DNA from 3 places in the Anoxybacillus sp. B2M1 genome. Region 2 is predicted to be linked to each of the others. Evidence: riboswitches for the same ligand, from Rfam matches in the RefSeq annotation. Region 2 holds a riboswitch; each other region holds the start of a gene.
What was found. Region 2 has a riboswitch for cobalamin ahead of GFC28_RS10105 (hypothetical protein). Riboswitches for the same ligand answer to the same signal wherever they lie in the genome.
Positions count from the first base shown of each region.

Region 1: another riboswitch for cobalamin. It lies ahead of GFC28_RS09465 (ribonucleoside-diphosphate reductase subunit alpha); the one in region 2 lies ahead of GFC28_RS10105 (hypothetical protein).
Region 3: another riboswitch for cobalamin. It lies ahead of GFC28_RS04315 ((2Fe-2S) ferredoxin domain-containing protein); the one in region 2 lies ahead of GFC28_RS10105 (hypothetical protein).

Region 1 covers NZ_CP015435.1:1,964,372-1,969,807, forward strand. Annotated here, with positions in the region: gene GFC28_RS09455 (carbon starvation CstA family protein) at 1-1,457, opposite strand, end outside; gene GFC28_RS09460 (hypothetical protein) at 1,777-2,238, shown strand; cobalamin riboswitch at 2,384-2,580, shown strand; gene GFC28_RS09465 (ribonucleoside-diphosphate reductase subunit alpha) at 2,706-4,946, shown strand; gene GFC28_RS09470 (ribonucleotide-diphosphate reductase subunit beta) at 4,964-5,436, shown strand, end outside.
Region 2 covers NZ_CP015435.1:2,073,769-2,079,204, forward strand. Annotated here, with positions in the region: gene metE (5-methyltetrahydropteroyltriglutamate--homocysteine S-methyltransferase) at 1-2,058, opposite strand, end outside; cobalamin riboswitch at 2,361-2,541, opposite strand; cobalamin riboswitch at 3,003-3,207, shown strand; gene GFC28_RS10105 (hypothetical protein) at 3,394-3,636, shown strand; gene mmgD (citrate synthase) at 3,660-4,766, shown strand; gene GFC28_RS10115 (bifunctional 2-methylcitrate dehydratase/aconitate hydratase) at 4,863-5,436, shown strand, end outside.
Region 3 covers NZ_CP015435.1:879,754-885,189, reverse strand. Annotated here, with positions in the region: gene ubiB (2-polyprenylphenol 6-hydroxylase) at 1-416, shown strand, start outside; gene rraA (ribonuclease E activity regulator RraA) at 902-1,381, shown strand; cobalamin riboswitch at 1,446-1,636, shown strand; gene GFC28_RS04315 ((2Fe-2S) ferredoxin domain-containing protein) at 1,767-2,156, shown strand; gene GFC28_RS04310 (energy-coupling factor ABC transporter permease) at 2,153-2,893, shown strand; gene GFC28_RS04305 (energy-coupling factor ABC transporter substrate-binding protein) at 2,897-3,181, shown strand; gene cbiQ (cobalt ECF transporter T component CbiQ) at 3,178-3,891, shown strand; gene GFC28_RS04295 (energy-coupling factor ABC transporter ATP-binding protein) at 3,908-4,744, shown strand; gene cobJ (precorrin-3B C(17)-methyltransferase) at 5,004-5,436, shown strand, end outside.

The DNA.
Region 1 (5,436 bases), 110 kb from region 2:
GTTCCCGCATCAATCGTCGTTAAAATAAATAGCGCTTCAAATAAAATCGCAAAATGGTACCAAAAAGCCATAAATGCTTTTCCACCAATCACTTTTGAAAGGATCACTGCCATCCCAATAGCCAAAGTCGGTGCACCGCCTGTACGCGATAAAATCGTTTGCTCCCCTATATCTTTGGCCAACTCTGTCAATGCGTCTGGGGTAACGACAAATCCCCAAGATGAAACCGTTTGGGCAGCCTGGACTACATCTGTGCCAATAGCAGCTGCTGGACTATTAATCGCAAAATAAACCCCTGGTGTTAGCACGCATGCCGCGACAAGAGCCATTACCGCTACAAACGACTCCATAAGCATCGCCCCATATCCGATTGGGCGGGCATGGCTTTCGAGTTCGATCATTTTTGGCGTCGTTCCGGAAGAAACAAGAGCATGGAATCCAGAAACAGCTCCGCACGCAATGGTGATAAATAAAAACGGGAATAAATTTCCTGAAAATACAGGTCCTGTTCCATCGACGAATTTGGTCACAGCAGGCATTTGCAAATCAGGTGCAACAACAAGAATACCAAGCGCTAGACCAACGATCGTTCCGATTTTAAGAAAAGTGCTTAAATAATCGCGCGGCGCTAGCAATAGCCATACAGGCAACGCTGAAGCCACAAATCCATAAGCAATCATTAAAAGAGCAATTGTCTCCCCTTTAAATGTAAACATATTGGCTAATGTCGGATGTTCAGCCACATGCTGTCCCGCAATAAGGGAAACAATCAGCAGAACAAAACCGATCAATGAAGCTTCCCCTACGCGGCCTGGCCGCAGATAGCGCATGTAAATTCCCATAAAAATCGCAATCGGAATCGTTGCCGCAATGGTAAACGTTCCCCACGGGCTTCCTACAAGCGCTTTCACAACCACCAACGCTAACACGGCTAATAAAATAATCATGATACCTAAAATCCCAAGCATCGCAACAAGCCCTGTGAAGGAGCCCATTTCTTCTTTAATCATTTCACCAAGTGACTTTCCGTTGCGGCGCATTGAAGCAAACAAAATGACAAAATCCTGTACCGCACCTGCTAGTACCACACCGACTACAATCCAAAGCGTGCCCGGCAAATATCCCATCTGTGATGCCAAAATGGGGCCAACAAGCGGGCCAGCTCCTGCAATAGCAGCAAAATGATGTCCGAATAACACCCATTTATTCGTCGGCACATAGTCTTTTCCATCATTCATCACTTCAGCTGGTGTTTTGCGATTATCATCCAGCTCAAATACTTTTCGCGCAATAAATTTGCTATAAAAACGATAAGCCACTGCATATACACACACCGCTGCCACAATGAGCCAAATCGCATTAATCGTTTCACCGCGGTGCAGAGCCAATACCGCAAAGCCAATGGCTCCAATGATCGAAATCAATCCCCAAATCACGATTGATTTAACCGCTTTCAAAATCCTCTCCCCCTTTGCACTAAAAAATTATCCTCTACTCACAGTGATTATACTAACTATTCTGAAAAGTTACCCAAATATTTTCTTAACATGAACAAAACTAGACATAACATGTCAAATTACACACCTAACATGCACCATTTTCAAATTCCCGATCTCAATAGGAACAAAATGTATATTTTCAATAAAATGTAATTATATAAACTGTAAAAAGCGGAAATGATAAAAATAAGGCAGGGCTCTTTTTCTATATACGAGGCGATATAGGATATAGTCGATGATCAACAAATAAAATCCATTAGTAAAGGGTTAAGAAAACGTGAAAGCAATTGAACGGTTGTTATGGAGTATTGCTTTACCAGGATTCGGACAGCTTTTGAATCAAAAGTATTTCAAAGGAACCATCTTTATTTTATTAGAATTTATTGTAAACTCTCAATCCCGATTTAATGAAGCCATTCGCCTGAGCTTTTTGGGAAAAACAATCGAAGCAACCCAAGTCATTGATTTTCAATGGCTTATGTTTTATCCATGTTTGTATTTTTTTGCAATGTGGGATGCTTATAAAGATGCTGACGGTGGTCGCTCTCCTTACGCTTTTCTTCCATTCGTTTTTTCAGCTTATTTTGTCACAGTTGGACTGATGTACTCTTCCCGCGTTACCATCTTCGGCATTTTTTTTGGACCAATTTGGCTGCCAATGCTCTCAGTTATTCCTGGTGTGCTCACCGGTTTACTGATTCGCTCGCTGCTTATTAAATTTCTCCCACTTCAAAAATAAACGCGCCGATCGAGCGCGTTTTTTATTTTTCCACTTCAGAAATATTATAGTTGAATTTTCCATTGATTTATTATATGATGATACCAGCGCAACTAACAAACACAATATATTGTATCGGAGAACAAAAACAAAAACTATATATAGTAGAACAAACCACAAGTAAAGGTGTCCCTTAGGACTTAATAGGGAATCTGGTGTAAATCCAGAACTGCCCCCGCAACTGTATGTGCGGACGAAATGGAAGCTCCACTGTATACGAAAGCTTATACGGCGCGTATACGGGAAGGATCCAAAGTAGGAAGAAGCACAAGTCAGGAGACCTGCCTTGCTTGTTTCGTTTCACATTCTTCGGGGAGGGAGAAGATGAAGCGATGGTTTAAGAAGGGAAGTTTTATTCCTTTTTATACTATCGTTTCATCCACTCAATCCGGAGTGGATTTTTTTATTGGAAAGAGGAGGAGCCGATAATGACGTTTACTTTTCAAACCGTTTCTCAAGAAGAATTGATTGCCTGGATTCATGATCTTACAAATGAATTTCCTCATCTAGACACATCCGAATATATCAAGCGTGTGCTTCGCATGATTCAAAACAAAGACACTGCGTCCTTCGAACAAATGGCAAATGATTGCATTCTTGAGGGACTTTCATATATTAGCGAAGCAGAACCAGACTGGACCTTTGTTTGCGCCCGCATTTATTTACAGAAGCTTTATCACGAAGCAGCTCAAAATCGCGGTTATCATCCAAAAGAACGCTACGGTGATTTTTACGAGCTGGTCGCTTCTCTCGTTTCCAAGGGAGTTTACAACCATTCTTTGCTTGATGATTATGAAAAAGAAGAAATTAAAAAGATTGGAGCGATCATCAATCCAGAAAAAGACAAGCTATTTACCTATATCGGTCTCCGCACGCTTGCAGATCGCTATCTTGCCCGTGATTATGAAAGAAATTTATATGAACTGCCGCAAGAGCGCTTTCTCATCATCGCGATGACATTGATGGCCAAAGAGCCAAAAACGCAGCGACTTGCCTTTATCCGAGAAGCATACTGGGCATTAAGCAATTTATATATGACGGTTGCCACTCCGACTTTAGCCAATGCAGGAAAAAACTATGGTCAGCTATCAAGCTGCTTTATCGATACGATTGATGACAGCTTGCAAGGTATTTACGACAGCAATACCGATATTGCTAACCTTTCCAAGGCAGGAGGCGGCATTGGCGTCTATCTCGGAAAGATTCGCAGCCGCGGCAGCGATATTAAAGGATTTAAAGGGATTTCATCCGGCGTGATTCCATGGATGAAGCAATTGAATAACACCGCTGTCAGCGTCGATCAGCTTGGCCAAAGAAAAGGAGCCATCTCTGTCTACTTAGACGTGTGGCATAAAGATATTTTTGCTTTTTTAGATGCCAAATTAAACAATGGCGATGAACGGATGAGAACACACGATTTATTCACAGGCGTTTGCATCCCTGATTTATTTATGGAGCAAGTAGAAAAACGCGGAGATTGGTATTTATTTGATCCACACGAAATACGACAAATCATGGGATTCAGTCTAGAAGACTTTTATGATGAAGAAAACGGGGACGGCAGTTTTCGTCAAAAATATTGGGAATGCGTTCAAGAAAAGCGCCTTTCAAAAGAGAAAGTTCCAGCTATTGAAATTATGAAAAGCATTATGCGCAGCCAGCTAGAATCAGGCACACCATTTATGTTTTATCGCGATGAAGTGAATCGAAAAAATCCGAACCCCCATCTCGGCATGATTTATTGTAGCAACCTTTGCACTGAAATTGCCCAAAATCAAAGCCCGACCGTGATGGAAAAACAATATGTAAAAGATGGAAAAATCATCATTGAAAAAATCCCTGGCGATTTTGTCGTCTGCAACCTATCGTCGATCAATTTAGCTAAAGCCGTTATGGACGATGTGCTTGAACGGCTCGTTCCTATTCAAATGCGCATGCTTGATAACGTGATTGACTTAAACCAAATCCCTGTTTTGCAGGCACAGTTGACGAATCAAAAATATCGGGCTGTCGGACTAGGCACATTTGGATGGCATCATTTGCTCGCTTTAAAAGGCATTCGCTGGGAATCAGAAGAGGCCGTTCACTATGCGGACGAGCTTTATGAAAAAATTGCTTATCTCACTATTCAAGCAAGCATGGAGCTTGCTCAAGAAAAAGGCAGTTACCCAGCGTTTTCTGGATCTGATTGGCAGACAGGGGCCTATTTCGATAAACGTGGCTACAACACTTCCAAATGGATTCATCTGAAAGAAAACGTAGCTAAACATGGAATGCGCAACGGCTATGTGATGGCGATTGCTCCCAATGCTTCGACATCGATTATTGCCGGCAGTACCGCCAGCATTGATCCGATCTTTTTGAAGATGTATGCCGAAGAAAAAAAAGATTATAAGATTCCAGTTACAGCGCCAGACTTAAACGAAAAAACAACTTGGTACTATAAATCAGCCTATCATATTGACCAGCATTGGAGCATTCAACAAAACGCGATGCGGCAGCGCCATATTGACCAATCGATCTCATTCAATTTTTACGTAATGAACACCATTAAAGCAAAGGATTTATTAGCCCTTCATCTTGCCGCTTGGAAATCCGGTTTAAAAACAACCTATTATGTTCGTTCAACATCAAGCAACATTGAAGAATGTGAATCATGCGCAAGTTAATATAAGGAGGAGTTATGATGACATCTGCTTTAACGAAACGAATCATTATGGACCCTGAAGCGCCCAACCGTTCCACGCGAATCATCAACGGACGATGCTCGAATGTGCTCAATTGGGACGATATTGCCTATCCGTGGGCATATGCTAAATATAAACGAATGCTCGCCAATTTTTGGACACCGTTTGAAATTAATATGTCCCAAGATGTCAAGCAATTTCCATTATTAACCGCACGTGAACAGGATGCTTTTTTAAAAATTATCGGCCTGCTAGCCTTGCTTGACAGCATTCAAACAGATTATGCAGGAAAGGTTGCTGATTACATTACCGACTCAAGCATCAACGCGCTGATGATCATGCTGGCTCAACAGGAGGTCATTCATAACCATTCTTATTCTTACGTGCTTTCTAGCCTCGTTCCAAAACAAAAGCAAGATGAGGTATTTGAATTTTGGCGAAATGAGCCTATATTGCGGAAAAGAAACGATTT
Region 2 (5,436 bases):
TTCTTTTTCAAAAACAGAAATCATTTCACCATGGCTTCTGGATGTTTCAATTGAAATTACATCTGCATCCATTTGATTGATGACAGGCAGATAAGACGAAAAATCACAATAGCACATATGAGTATGAATTTGCGTCTCATCCTTTACAATGGAAGTGGCTACACGAAACATCCGTACAGCCCACTCTAAATATTCCTGCTTCTTTTCTTCTTTTAGAGGAAGTCCCTCAAGCAAAGCGGGCTCATCCACTTGAATGACTGAAATTCCTGATTCCTCTAGTGCTTTGATTTCGTTTCGCAACGCAAGGGCAATTTGCTCCGCTACTTTATGTCGAGGCAGATCATCACGAACAAATGACCAATTTAAAATAGTGACAGGACCTGTGAGCATTCCTTTAACTATTTTTTCTGTTAACGATTGTGCGTATACACTTTCCTTAACCGTCATCGGCTGCAAAAATTCGACATCGCCGTATATAATCGGCGGGCGAACGCAGCGCGAACCATATGATTGCACCCATCCATTTTCAGTAAAGGCAAAGCCCCCTAATTTTTCGGCGAAAAATTCGACCATATCGGTTCTTTCAAATTCACCGTGCACCAAAACATCTAATCCTATTTTTTCTTGAATGTCGATCCATCTCTTAATTTCTGCTTCAATAAAGCGCTCATATTGTGGCTGGCTCCACTCGCCTTTTTTGAGCTTTTGGCGCGCTTTCCGCACTTCTGCTGTCTGTGGAAAACTGCCAATTGTTGTCGTTGGCAATATTGGAAGCTGGCTTATTTCTTGCTGCTTCTTTTGCCGTACCAAATAGGATGATGCTCTCTCAAGCTGCGCCTTCGTTAGGTTCTCGCACTCCTTGTGCACGTTCGCATTATATCTTGAAGCATCCTTTTTCCATAAATGAAGCGCTTGTTGATTTTGAGCATAATAATGAGCGCGCTTTCCTTGGCCATCGATGAATCGTTCTGTTAAATACACAAGCTCCTCCAGCTTTTCGTCAGCAAATGCCAGCATCTGCTGCAAGTTCAAAGGCAATGTTTTTTCGTATGTTGTCGTAACAGGGACATGCAGCAAGCTATTTGATGGCTGCAGCCATAACCGTTCAGATGGGACAGAATGCAAAATTTTTTCCACGAGACGGCTGGCTGCCGACAGGTCAGTCCGCCAAATATTGCGTCCATCAATCACCCCTGCCGCTAGCACTTTATCTTCTGGAAAACCGCTCTTCGATAAATGGCGCAAATTTTTCTCTAGGCCATAAACAAAATCAAGGCCAATCCCGCTAACAGGAAGTTTCATTAGTTCTTCATACCAGTCTACTGCCTCAAAGTATGTCTGCAACATCATCTTTAAGTTAGGAGCAGCTTGAGGCAACCGCTCATAAACAGATACAAATTCCTCCATCTCTTTTTTGGTTAAGGAAGTAGCAAGAATGGGTTCATCAATCTGTATCCATTTTACCCCCTCGCGCTCCAGCTCCTTTAGTATTTGCTCATAAAGCGGAAGCAGCAATGATAGAAAATAGGAAAATTGCTTTTCATCATAGCCTTTGGAAAGCTTCATAAACGTATAAGGTCCGATCAAAACAGGTTTTCCTTCAACTCCTAATTTCTCCTTCGCTTCCCGAAAATCCTTTAATGGTTTGTTTTCTGTTATATGCAGGCGGGAGCTTTGTTCCTTGCTCCATTCTGGAACAATGTAATGATAATTGGTGTTAAACCATTTCGTCATTTCGCATGCTGGTGCTTTTTCATTGCCGCGCGCCATCGCGAAATAAACTGAGAGAGGAACCTCTCCCCCCTGATAATCGAAACGTTCAGGAATGAAACCAAACATAGCCGCTGTATCAAGCATATGATCATAAAGGGTAAAGTCGCCAACCGGCACAAGATCAATCCCTATTTCCCGCTGCTTTTTGATATGGTTTAGCCGAATGGACTGCATCGTGTCCAAAAAAATTTTTTCGTCTATCTCTCCATTCCAGAAAGATTCTAATGCTTTTTTCCACTCTCGTTTTTCCCCAATACGTGGATAGCCAAGATTGCTTGATTTCATTTCCTCGTTCTCTCCTATCATTTTATTTTTATCGTTTTTCCACTCTCTACCTGATCTTTAGGCGGGACTTGCCTGATAGGAAATCTATGTTGTCCATTCGATGGCTCGGTTTCCCGTTCATCCTTCCAGCTGAGTTGCTCTTCTCCTCACATCTCCCCGCATTCACCGCGATTTGACGTCATATTTCTTTTTCCGAATAATAAAAAAGCATTCCTAACGCTCCAACGGAAGCTAGAAATGCCATAAAAAAGGATTAATCCCTTTGTCCATGATGAACACCTCCCTATCCTCCGTAGGTAAAAGCAGTGTTGTCAGAACAGGCAGGTCTCCTGACTTAAGGATCATTGCTTTCCGCTCGCCTTCCCAATCTTTGATCAGTGGCAGTAAAGCGGAAAGCTCCTCTATTACAGTGGCGGGACCGTGCCGGAATCTCACCGGTCTTCCCTTTTCATCCGCAGGGAGCCTTGGACTGGGCCATTTAGTCTTGACTCACCTTTGGAACCTGTTCCCACATTTATTTTCTTGTTCGCCAAGAAAAAAACGCTTCAAACCTCCATTCTAAGCCTGTCATGAAGTATCAGAAAAATTTTACAATAACCCTATCATTCTTCGAAAAAATTGTCAAGGAGATTAAGTCTTCTGATTCATGGCGCAAATCTAATTTCGACAGAAGTCGATCGCTTTTATTAAGATTAATCATTCAAAAAGAGCATTCCGGTTTCAAAGCGTAACAAGTATCAACCAATAAGCTGTAGACCGTGTTGTTCGAATGCTCAACCGTCGAAATCGGAGCATCACCTTCTCATTTTTTATCCTTAAGTTATATCTAGATAACTTTCATGATCGAACACTGTCGGAAGCAGCCCAGGCCACCTGTTAGAAAGTTAAGAATTTTTTTGTTTTCGTCTCAGAAAAAATATGATATAGTGAACTTGAAAATTGAATAACGTTGGTTAGGATCAGGTACCGGTAAGCAAAAGAGCGCTTGACCGGTTTAAAAGGGAAGTTCGGTGCAAATCCGACGCTGTCCCGCAACTGTAAATGGGAGCAACCTGCCAAAACCACTGTTGAATGCTTGACATATCAACGGGAAGGGGCTAGGAAGCGATGAACATAAGCCAGGAGACCTGCCTGATTCGGTCCACACCAAAAACCTACGAGGATAGGGGGTGTTGAGGAAGCGGAAAAACATATGTTTTTTTGTATATGTTTTTCATAGGGGATCGTATGCGCTTTTTCAGCATCTTCATTTGCGAAGATGCTTTTTTTATTTGCTTCAAGCGCATGTCCATCATTCGAATCGTATCGGAACTTGAGAACGAAAGGACAGACATCATGCACAACACATTCGGAACAAAGCAATATTTTTTGGAAGCGTTTAAGCAAACGGTCATGAACAATTTTACAAAACATCCACCCGTTTCTTTAATGGATCTGTACGATCATTATCAATCGGAAATTGCCGTCCGCCTCCCTTTGTCAGAACAGCCATCATGCCGTGCTAATTTGCAGCAAGCATATCAAGAAATACGACAAGAACTTGTTTTCAGCAAGGAGTCGGCCGACGAAAGCAAATGATTTTAAATTAAGGAGGGATCTTTTTGGAATTTCGTCCAGGATTAGAAGAAATCATAGCGGCTGAAACGAAAATTTCATTTCTTGATGTGGAGAATGAAGAAATCGTCATCCGGGGATATGATCTGATCAAGCTTGCAGAAACCAAAACATATACCGAGGCAGCACATCTGCTTATTGAAGGAAAACTACCGTCACAGCCAGAAAAAGAGCGCTTTGAAATGCAGCTTCACACACAAAGAACACTGCCGCAAGAACTGGTGAAAATTTTGAAGCAGCTGCCGCAAACTACCCATCCGATGGATGCACTGCGAACCGGTATTTCCGTTTTAGCCAGCTTTGACCCACATCTCGATGAACGAACAGAAGCGGCTAATAAAGAAAAAGCGATTAAGCTTTTGGCTCAAGTACCTGCCATTATTGCAAGCAGCCATCGCTTGTTGCATAACCAGCCAGTCGTTCCATCGCACCAAGAACTCTCTTACAGCGCCAATTTTCTATATATGCTGACAGGGAAGCAACCAAGCGAGCTGGAAGTGGAAATATTTTACCGTTCGCTCATCGCTTATATTGAGCATGAGCTGCCAAACTCGACATTTACAGCGCGCGTCATTTCCTCCACCCACGCCGATTTGTACGGAGCATTGACAGGGGCTGTGTCATCGTTAAAGGGGCATCTTCATGGAGGAGCCAACGAGGCCGTGATGTATATGCTCAAAGAAGCGGAATCGCCAGAAAAATACAAACAGCTGCTCTATCAAAAGCTAGCCAATAAGGAACGAATTATGGGATTTGGTCATCGCGTATACATGAAAAAGATGGATCCACGAGCCTTGCTTATGAAAAAGGCGCTTCAAGAGCTTAGCGAAGTCCGCGGCGACACGACTCTGCTCGAAATGTGCGAGGCGGGAGAAACAATTATGAGAGAAGAAAAAGGACTCTATCCAAATCTAGATTACTATGCTGCTCCTGTCTATTATTTGCTTGGTATTCCAATTGAGCTTTACACACCGATTTTCTTTAGTGCCCGAACCGCCGGCCTTTGCGCCCACGTGATTGAACAGCATAACAATAACCGGCTATACCGCCCTCGCGTCAAATATGTCGGAGAGCGCCACCTGCAAGTGAACTGAAAAAGCAGATTAAACGCTCACCCGAAGAGGAATTGGGGCCAGCAATTCCTCTTCTTTTTATCATAATATAAATGGAGTCTAGAAAGGAAGAGATTCATGAGTGAAGTTTTAATAAAAAATAATGAAAAACAACAAACAGACGAATTGCTTGTTCGAATTGCGGATTATGTTCTTAACGGAAAAATCGAAAGTCATGAAGCATTCGAAACAGCTCGCTATGTCCTATTGGACACGTTAGGCTGCGGCATTCTTGCACTCCGCTATCCGGAATGCACAAAACTGTTAGGCCCCATTGTGCCAGGGACCGTCGTTCCTAACGGCTGCCGCATTCCCGGAACTTCTTTTGTTCTTGATCCCGTCCAAGGTGCATTTAATATCGGCTGCATGATTCGCTGGCTTGACTATAATGATACATGGCTAGCTGCGGAATGGGGACACCCTTCTGATAATCTCGGGGGCATCTTAGCCGCTGCCGATTACGTAAGCCGCCGCAATATTTCGCAAGCAAAAAAGCCGCTGAACATGAGCGATGTGCTGAAAGCGATGATTCAGGCCCATGAAATTCAAGGAGTGCTTGCACTGGAAAATAGTTTAAATCGCGTAGGATTAGACCATGTACTCTTCGTTAAAGTGGCGTCGACAGCTGTTGTCACCAAGCTTTTCGGCGGGG
Region 3 (5,436 bases), 1.2 Mb from region 2:
TCCTCAATATTGCTGAACCGTTCGGCCGCCAACTATTAAAGGAGCGATTGCATCCTAAGCATCTAACCGAAGAAGTATGGAAGCGCGTGTTCAATTATGGAGAAATGTTGCTGGATCTCCCTAAGAACGTGAAGGAGTTAACGGCATTTATTAAACAAGGAAAGCTGCATTTGAAAATGGATATTCCTGAATGGCCGCTTTTTTTAAAAAAATTAGATCAAATTAGCAATCGCTTATCCTTCAGTATTGTGCTGCTGTCCTTCAGCATTATTATGGCAGGGATTATTATTGGCGCTTCTTTAGGTAGGCAATCGACTTTACTCTGGAAAATTCCAGCGATTGAGATTGGGTTTGGTATCGCCTCTTTGATGTTTTTATGGCTGTTATATTTAATTTATAGATCAGGACGGTTTTAGCTGTTGACCTAATCGCTGGTGGTAGATTCACTTGTTTTATTCTCGTGCTGTATAAAATGGAGAGCCACGGCCAGAAGATAGGCCGCTGACTTGTCTCGGTCACGCCAAAGCGTGCTGTCGAAACCTGCTTATATAGGGACTGCCTGCAGAGGCTCGACTAGAATGTGTTACGATAATAATTTTATGTAAACAATCAGGTGTGCTGATGATCCAATAAAAACCATTGGCATTACTTGATTCCCAGCTTTTCTGCCGTAGTCGGCAAGCAAATGACTTGCCGACTGGGCATGCATATGGCGGAAAAGCTTGTGTCTAGCTCAATCATTCCATATTTTTAGTAAAATGATCATCCACACTTGCGGGAAACCATATTAGTTCTTCTTATTTCACCGTTCCTCTGTTTTTTTTGACGGATTTTGCAGGATTTTTTTTCAAAATGTCAAAAGGATTTAATAGACAAAGAAAAATGGGGGAAGGGAAATTAAATGAAGACAGCAGATTTATGTGATCAATTTTTGTCGGAGCTGCAAGTGTGCCAATTACCGTTGCATTCTTATGGCGGAAAAACAGAGTTTTCCGGACCGATTGCCACTGTTGAGGTATTCGAGGACAATGTGCTCGTTCGCGAAGCGCTAGAAACCATTCCGGCAGGCACGGTGTTAGTTGTTGATGGAAAAGGTTCGCGAAATTGTGCATTGCTCGGAGATCGTCTGGCACAAATCGCTTGTGAACGAGGACTTGCAGGCGTGATTGTCCATGGTTGCATTCGCGATTCAGCTGAAATTGCGCAAATGCCGCTTGGCGTAATCGCTCTTGGGACATGCCCTGTCAAAAGCAAAAAAGAAGGGAAAGGGGCGCGTGATCGCGTTCTTGAATTCGGGGGCGTACGTTGGGAGCCGGGCGCGCATGTGTATGTTGATAGCGATGGAGTTGTTGTCGCTAAAACAAAACTGTTCGAAAAATAAAAATGGTTGACTTTTTTCGAAAATTCATCATATCATTGTGGAGGAACAACTAAATCATTGAATCGTTTGCTAAAGCAAGTAAGGTGCCTTTCTCTATTGGGACAGGCTTAAAAGGGAAGTACGGTGAAAAGCCGTCACGGTACCCGCCACTGTGATGAGGAGCTTCATTGCATCATGTCACTGAAGGAAACTTCGGGAAGGCGCAATGAAGCGATGACTCTAAGTCAGGAGACCTGCCTTATTTGCTCGGCCGGATACCTACGGGATTATAGGTAGACGTGCGGGGGAATGGTATACATATGCATTTGTGATTGGCCGTATGCATTTTTCTGCACCTCTATCGATAGAGGTGCTTTTTTATTTCATCAAAAAGGAGAGGATCGGTGTGACAACGTGGAATTTAACTGGAGTAAAGCATCACGTATTGATCTGTAACGGCGGCAGCTGCATGCGAAAAGGCGGAGAGGAGGTGACAATCGCCATTCGTGATGAAATTGCGCGGCTGGAATTGGACAGCACTGTACACACAACGAGAACGCGCTGCAATGGCCGCTGTAATGATGCGTGCGTAGTAATCGTGTATCCGCAAGGAGTTTGGTACAAGGGGGTGACGCCGGATAAAGGAAGAGAGCTTGTCCAAACACATTTAAAAGATGGTGATCCTTTAAAAGATATCGTCACCTATCAGTATGGAGAAGATGGATTATCGATGTGCCATCCAACAGCTGCGGTTGGCATTACTAAAAAAGCTAGCATCAAGGAGGAGAGGGTATGAAGCAATGGAAGTTTCTGTTGCTGCTATGTGGCCTTGTTGTTTATTTTACTGTCAATAGCGGCACACCAGCCTATGCTATGCATATTATGGAAGGATTTTTGCCGATGAAATGGGCGCTATTTTGGTGGATTGTTTTTCTGCCGTTTTTCATCGCAGGAGTGCGATCGCTAATGAAGATCACAAAGCGCCATCCTGAATTAAAATTGTTGATTGCGCTTTCAGGAGCTTTTACCTTTGTACTTTCGGCGTTAAAAATCCCATCGGTGACAGGAAGCAGCTCCCATCCGACTGGAGTCGGGCTCGGGGCCGTCTTATTTGGTCCACTAATAATGACGGTGATGGGGAGCATCGTTCTGTTATTCCAGACGTTACTACTGGCGCATGGGGGATTGACGACATTAGGAGCGAACGCGATGTCAATGGCGGTATGCGGTCCGCTAGTAGCATACGGGGTGTATCGTATAGGAAAAAGGTATAACATTTCGCAGCGATTTGTCATTTTTTTAGCCGCTTTTCTTTCTGACTTGGCCACATATGTAGTTACATCATGGCAATTGGCGCTTGCTTTTCCCGATACAACAGGAGGAGTAGTAGCTTCATTTCTTAAATTTGCCGGAATTTTTGCGATTACGCAAATACCGCTCGCGATCACCGAAGGGCTGCTGACTGTTGTTGTGTGGAACTTTTTATCTACTTACAGCAGTCGAGAGCTGAATCAACTTCAGAAAGGAGCCTAGCAGATGAAGCGAAATCTATTGCTTATTGTTCTTGCTTTTGTATTAGCTGCCGCCCCCTTGCTATTGGTTCGCCATTCGGATTTTAGCGGTACAGATGATCAAGCGGAAAAAGCGATTCAAACGATCGTCCCGGATTATAAGCCTTGGTTTGAGACGATCTTTTCACCGCCGGGCGGGGAAGTGGAAACATTGTTATTTTCTTTGCAAGCCGCGCTTGGCGCCGGGGTGATTGGCTATATTATCGGCGTTTATAAAGGTCGAGCCGGTCGAAGAGATGAAGCGGAATGATTCGGCATTTTGACATGATTGCCTATCATAATCGTCTGCGCCGTCTGCGGCCTGAACAAAAGACTTTATTCTCTTTTCTCTTGCTTTTGAACACTATGGTAGGAAGCAGAGGAACGCATCTTTTTATTATTTTCTGGCTAGCCATATGGACGATTGGGTATGCAGGTGTTTCTTGGAAAGTATATGTAAAAACGTTGGGAATGGTCATCCTTTTCCTTTTAATTAGCTGGCCGATTTTGCTTATTTCCCTTGATTCATGGCACATATCCGTGAATCGAGGAAATATTCCGGCAGCAATCGATGTATCGCTGCGCTCCATTGCAGCATGGTCGTGCTTATTTTTCCTTTTAGTAACAACGCCGTTTCCAGAGTTGCTCTATGTATTAAAAAAACTGAAAATACCATCCGTTATGATTGAATTACTATTTTTTATGTATCGATTTGTCTTTGTGTTGGAGCAGGCGGCGGAGGAATTATATACAGCGATGAAAGCCCGCAACGGCGGCAGTCATTGGCGGCATGGCGCCATGCTTATTTTTCAGCTTTGGCAAAAAATATGGGACGCTTACCATGCTTTATTGCTCGCATTACGGGCGCGCGGGTTTTCCGATGAGCTTGTCTATATTCAAAACGAAACGTGTGGTGTATGGAGCAAGCGCTATATTGTAGAGGCGATTGCCGGAATGGGGGTACTCATATGGATGCGATGATCGAGAGGAAAAAAAGATGTTGAGATTAGAAGAGGTGTATTACCAATATCCTCATGGCCAAGAAGTGCTGAAGGGAGTGTCTCTTCAGATTTTCACAGGGAAAAAATATGCGCTTATTGGCCATAATGGCTGTGGGAAAACGACGTTATTTTTGCATATGAACGGGCTGTTGCGCCCCAGTCGCGGATGCATCTATTGGAAAGAGCAAAAAATGGATGACCGGCGCCAAACGATTCAACAATGGCGCCGAGAGGTAGGCATTGTTTTTCAAAATCCAGAACATCAGCTTTTGGCTCCTGTTGTGAGAGATGAATTAGCCTTTGGCTTGCATCAGCTGGGGCTACATGAAGCAGAAATCAATCAGGAAATCGACAGAACGGTTCGTGAATTTGGCCTGCAATCATGGATGGATAAGCCTGTCCACCATTTAAGTCTCGGCCAAAAAAAATGGCTGACTCTTGCTTCGGTGATGGCCATGAGGCCGCATTTGCTAGTGTTAGATGAACCGACAGCCTATTTGGATCTCTTACAAACAGAGCGATTGGTAGAAAAAATCAATGATATTTATCAAGCAGGAACAACGGTATTCATTGCGACTCACGATTTTGACTTTGTTTTGAAATGGGCTGACATCGTTTTTGTGATGCATGAAGGGCAAATTGTGATGCACGGGGAGCCTCAAGAGCTGTTTGCGCGGCCGAGCATACTGCAAGAATACCGTCTCGGCATTCCGCTGCTTGCTTCCGTTTGGAACGCCCTTTTTCCCGAAGACGCAAAAATCCCTCGCGATATTTGCGAGCTGAAGCAACGATTAGGCGAAAAAGCAGAATGGTACGCGAACGCGCTTTTTTAAGATTCTTAAATGCTTTAAATCAGACTAAATCATAAACGGTTAGCCAGTTTGCTAGGTTCCCAGCCTTCTAGAGTGATAGAGGCATCATTTTATAGTTTTGATGGCCGAATTCTTGAGCCGCCAGCCGCTGTCAAGCATTGATGATCAACCTTTGAAAGCGGTGCTATCTGGTCTTTTGTTGACATGATCTCGGCCGTCCGCCTTGTTAAATCTTCATGGCTAAAGGAGAAGGCTGAATCATAAAGAGAGAGGTGAAACAATGCAAGGAAAATTATTGGTCATCGGATTTGGGCCGGGCAGTGCCGACCACATGACGAAACGGGCACGACAAGCGATTGAAGAAAGTGATATTGTGATTGGCTATAAGACTTACATCGAGCTTGTGGCGGATTTAATAGGAGAAAAACCGATGATCAGCACAGGTATGACAGAAGAGGTGAGCCGGGCGCAGGAAGCGGTGAAATGGGCGGAACAGGGCAAGAAAGTAGCGGTCATTTCAAGCGGCGATGCGGGTGTGTATGGCATGGCGGGACTTGTATATGAGGTATTAATTGAGAAGGGATGGACAAAAGAAAGCGGAGTAGAAGTCGAAATCATTCCGGGAGTTTCTGCCATCCATTCCTGTGCAGCGCTATTAGGGGCCCCGATTATGCACGATGCTTGTACCATTAGCTTAAGCGATCACTTGACGC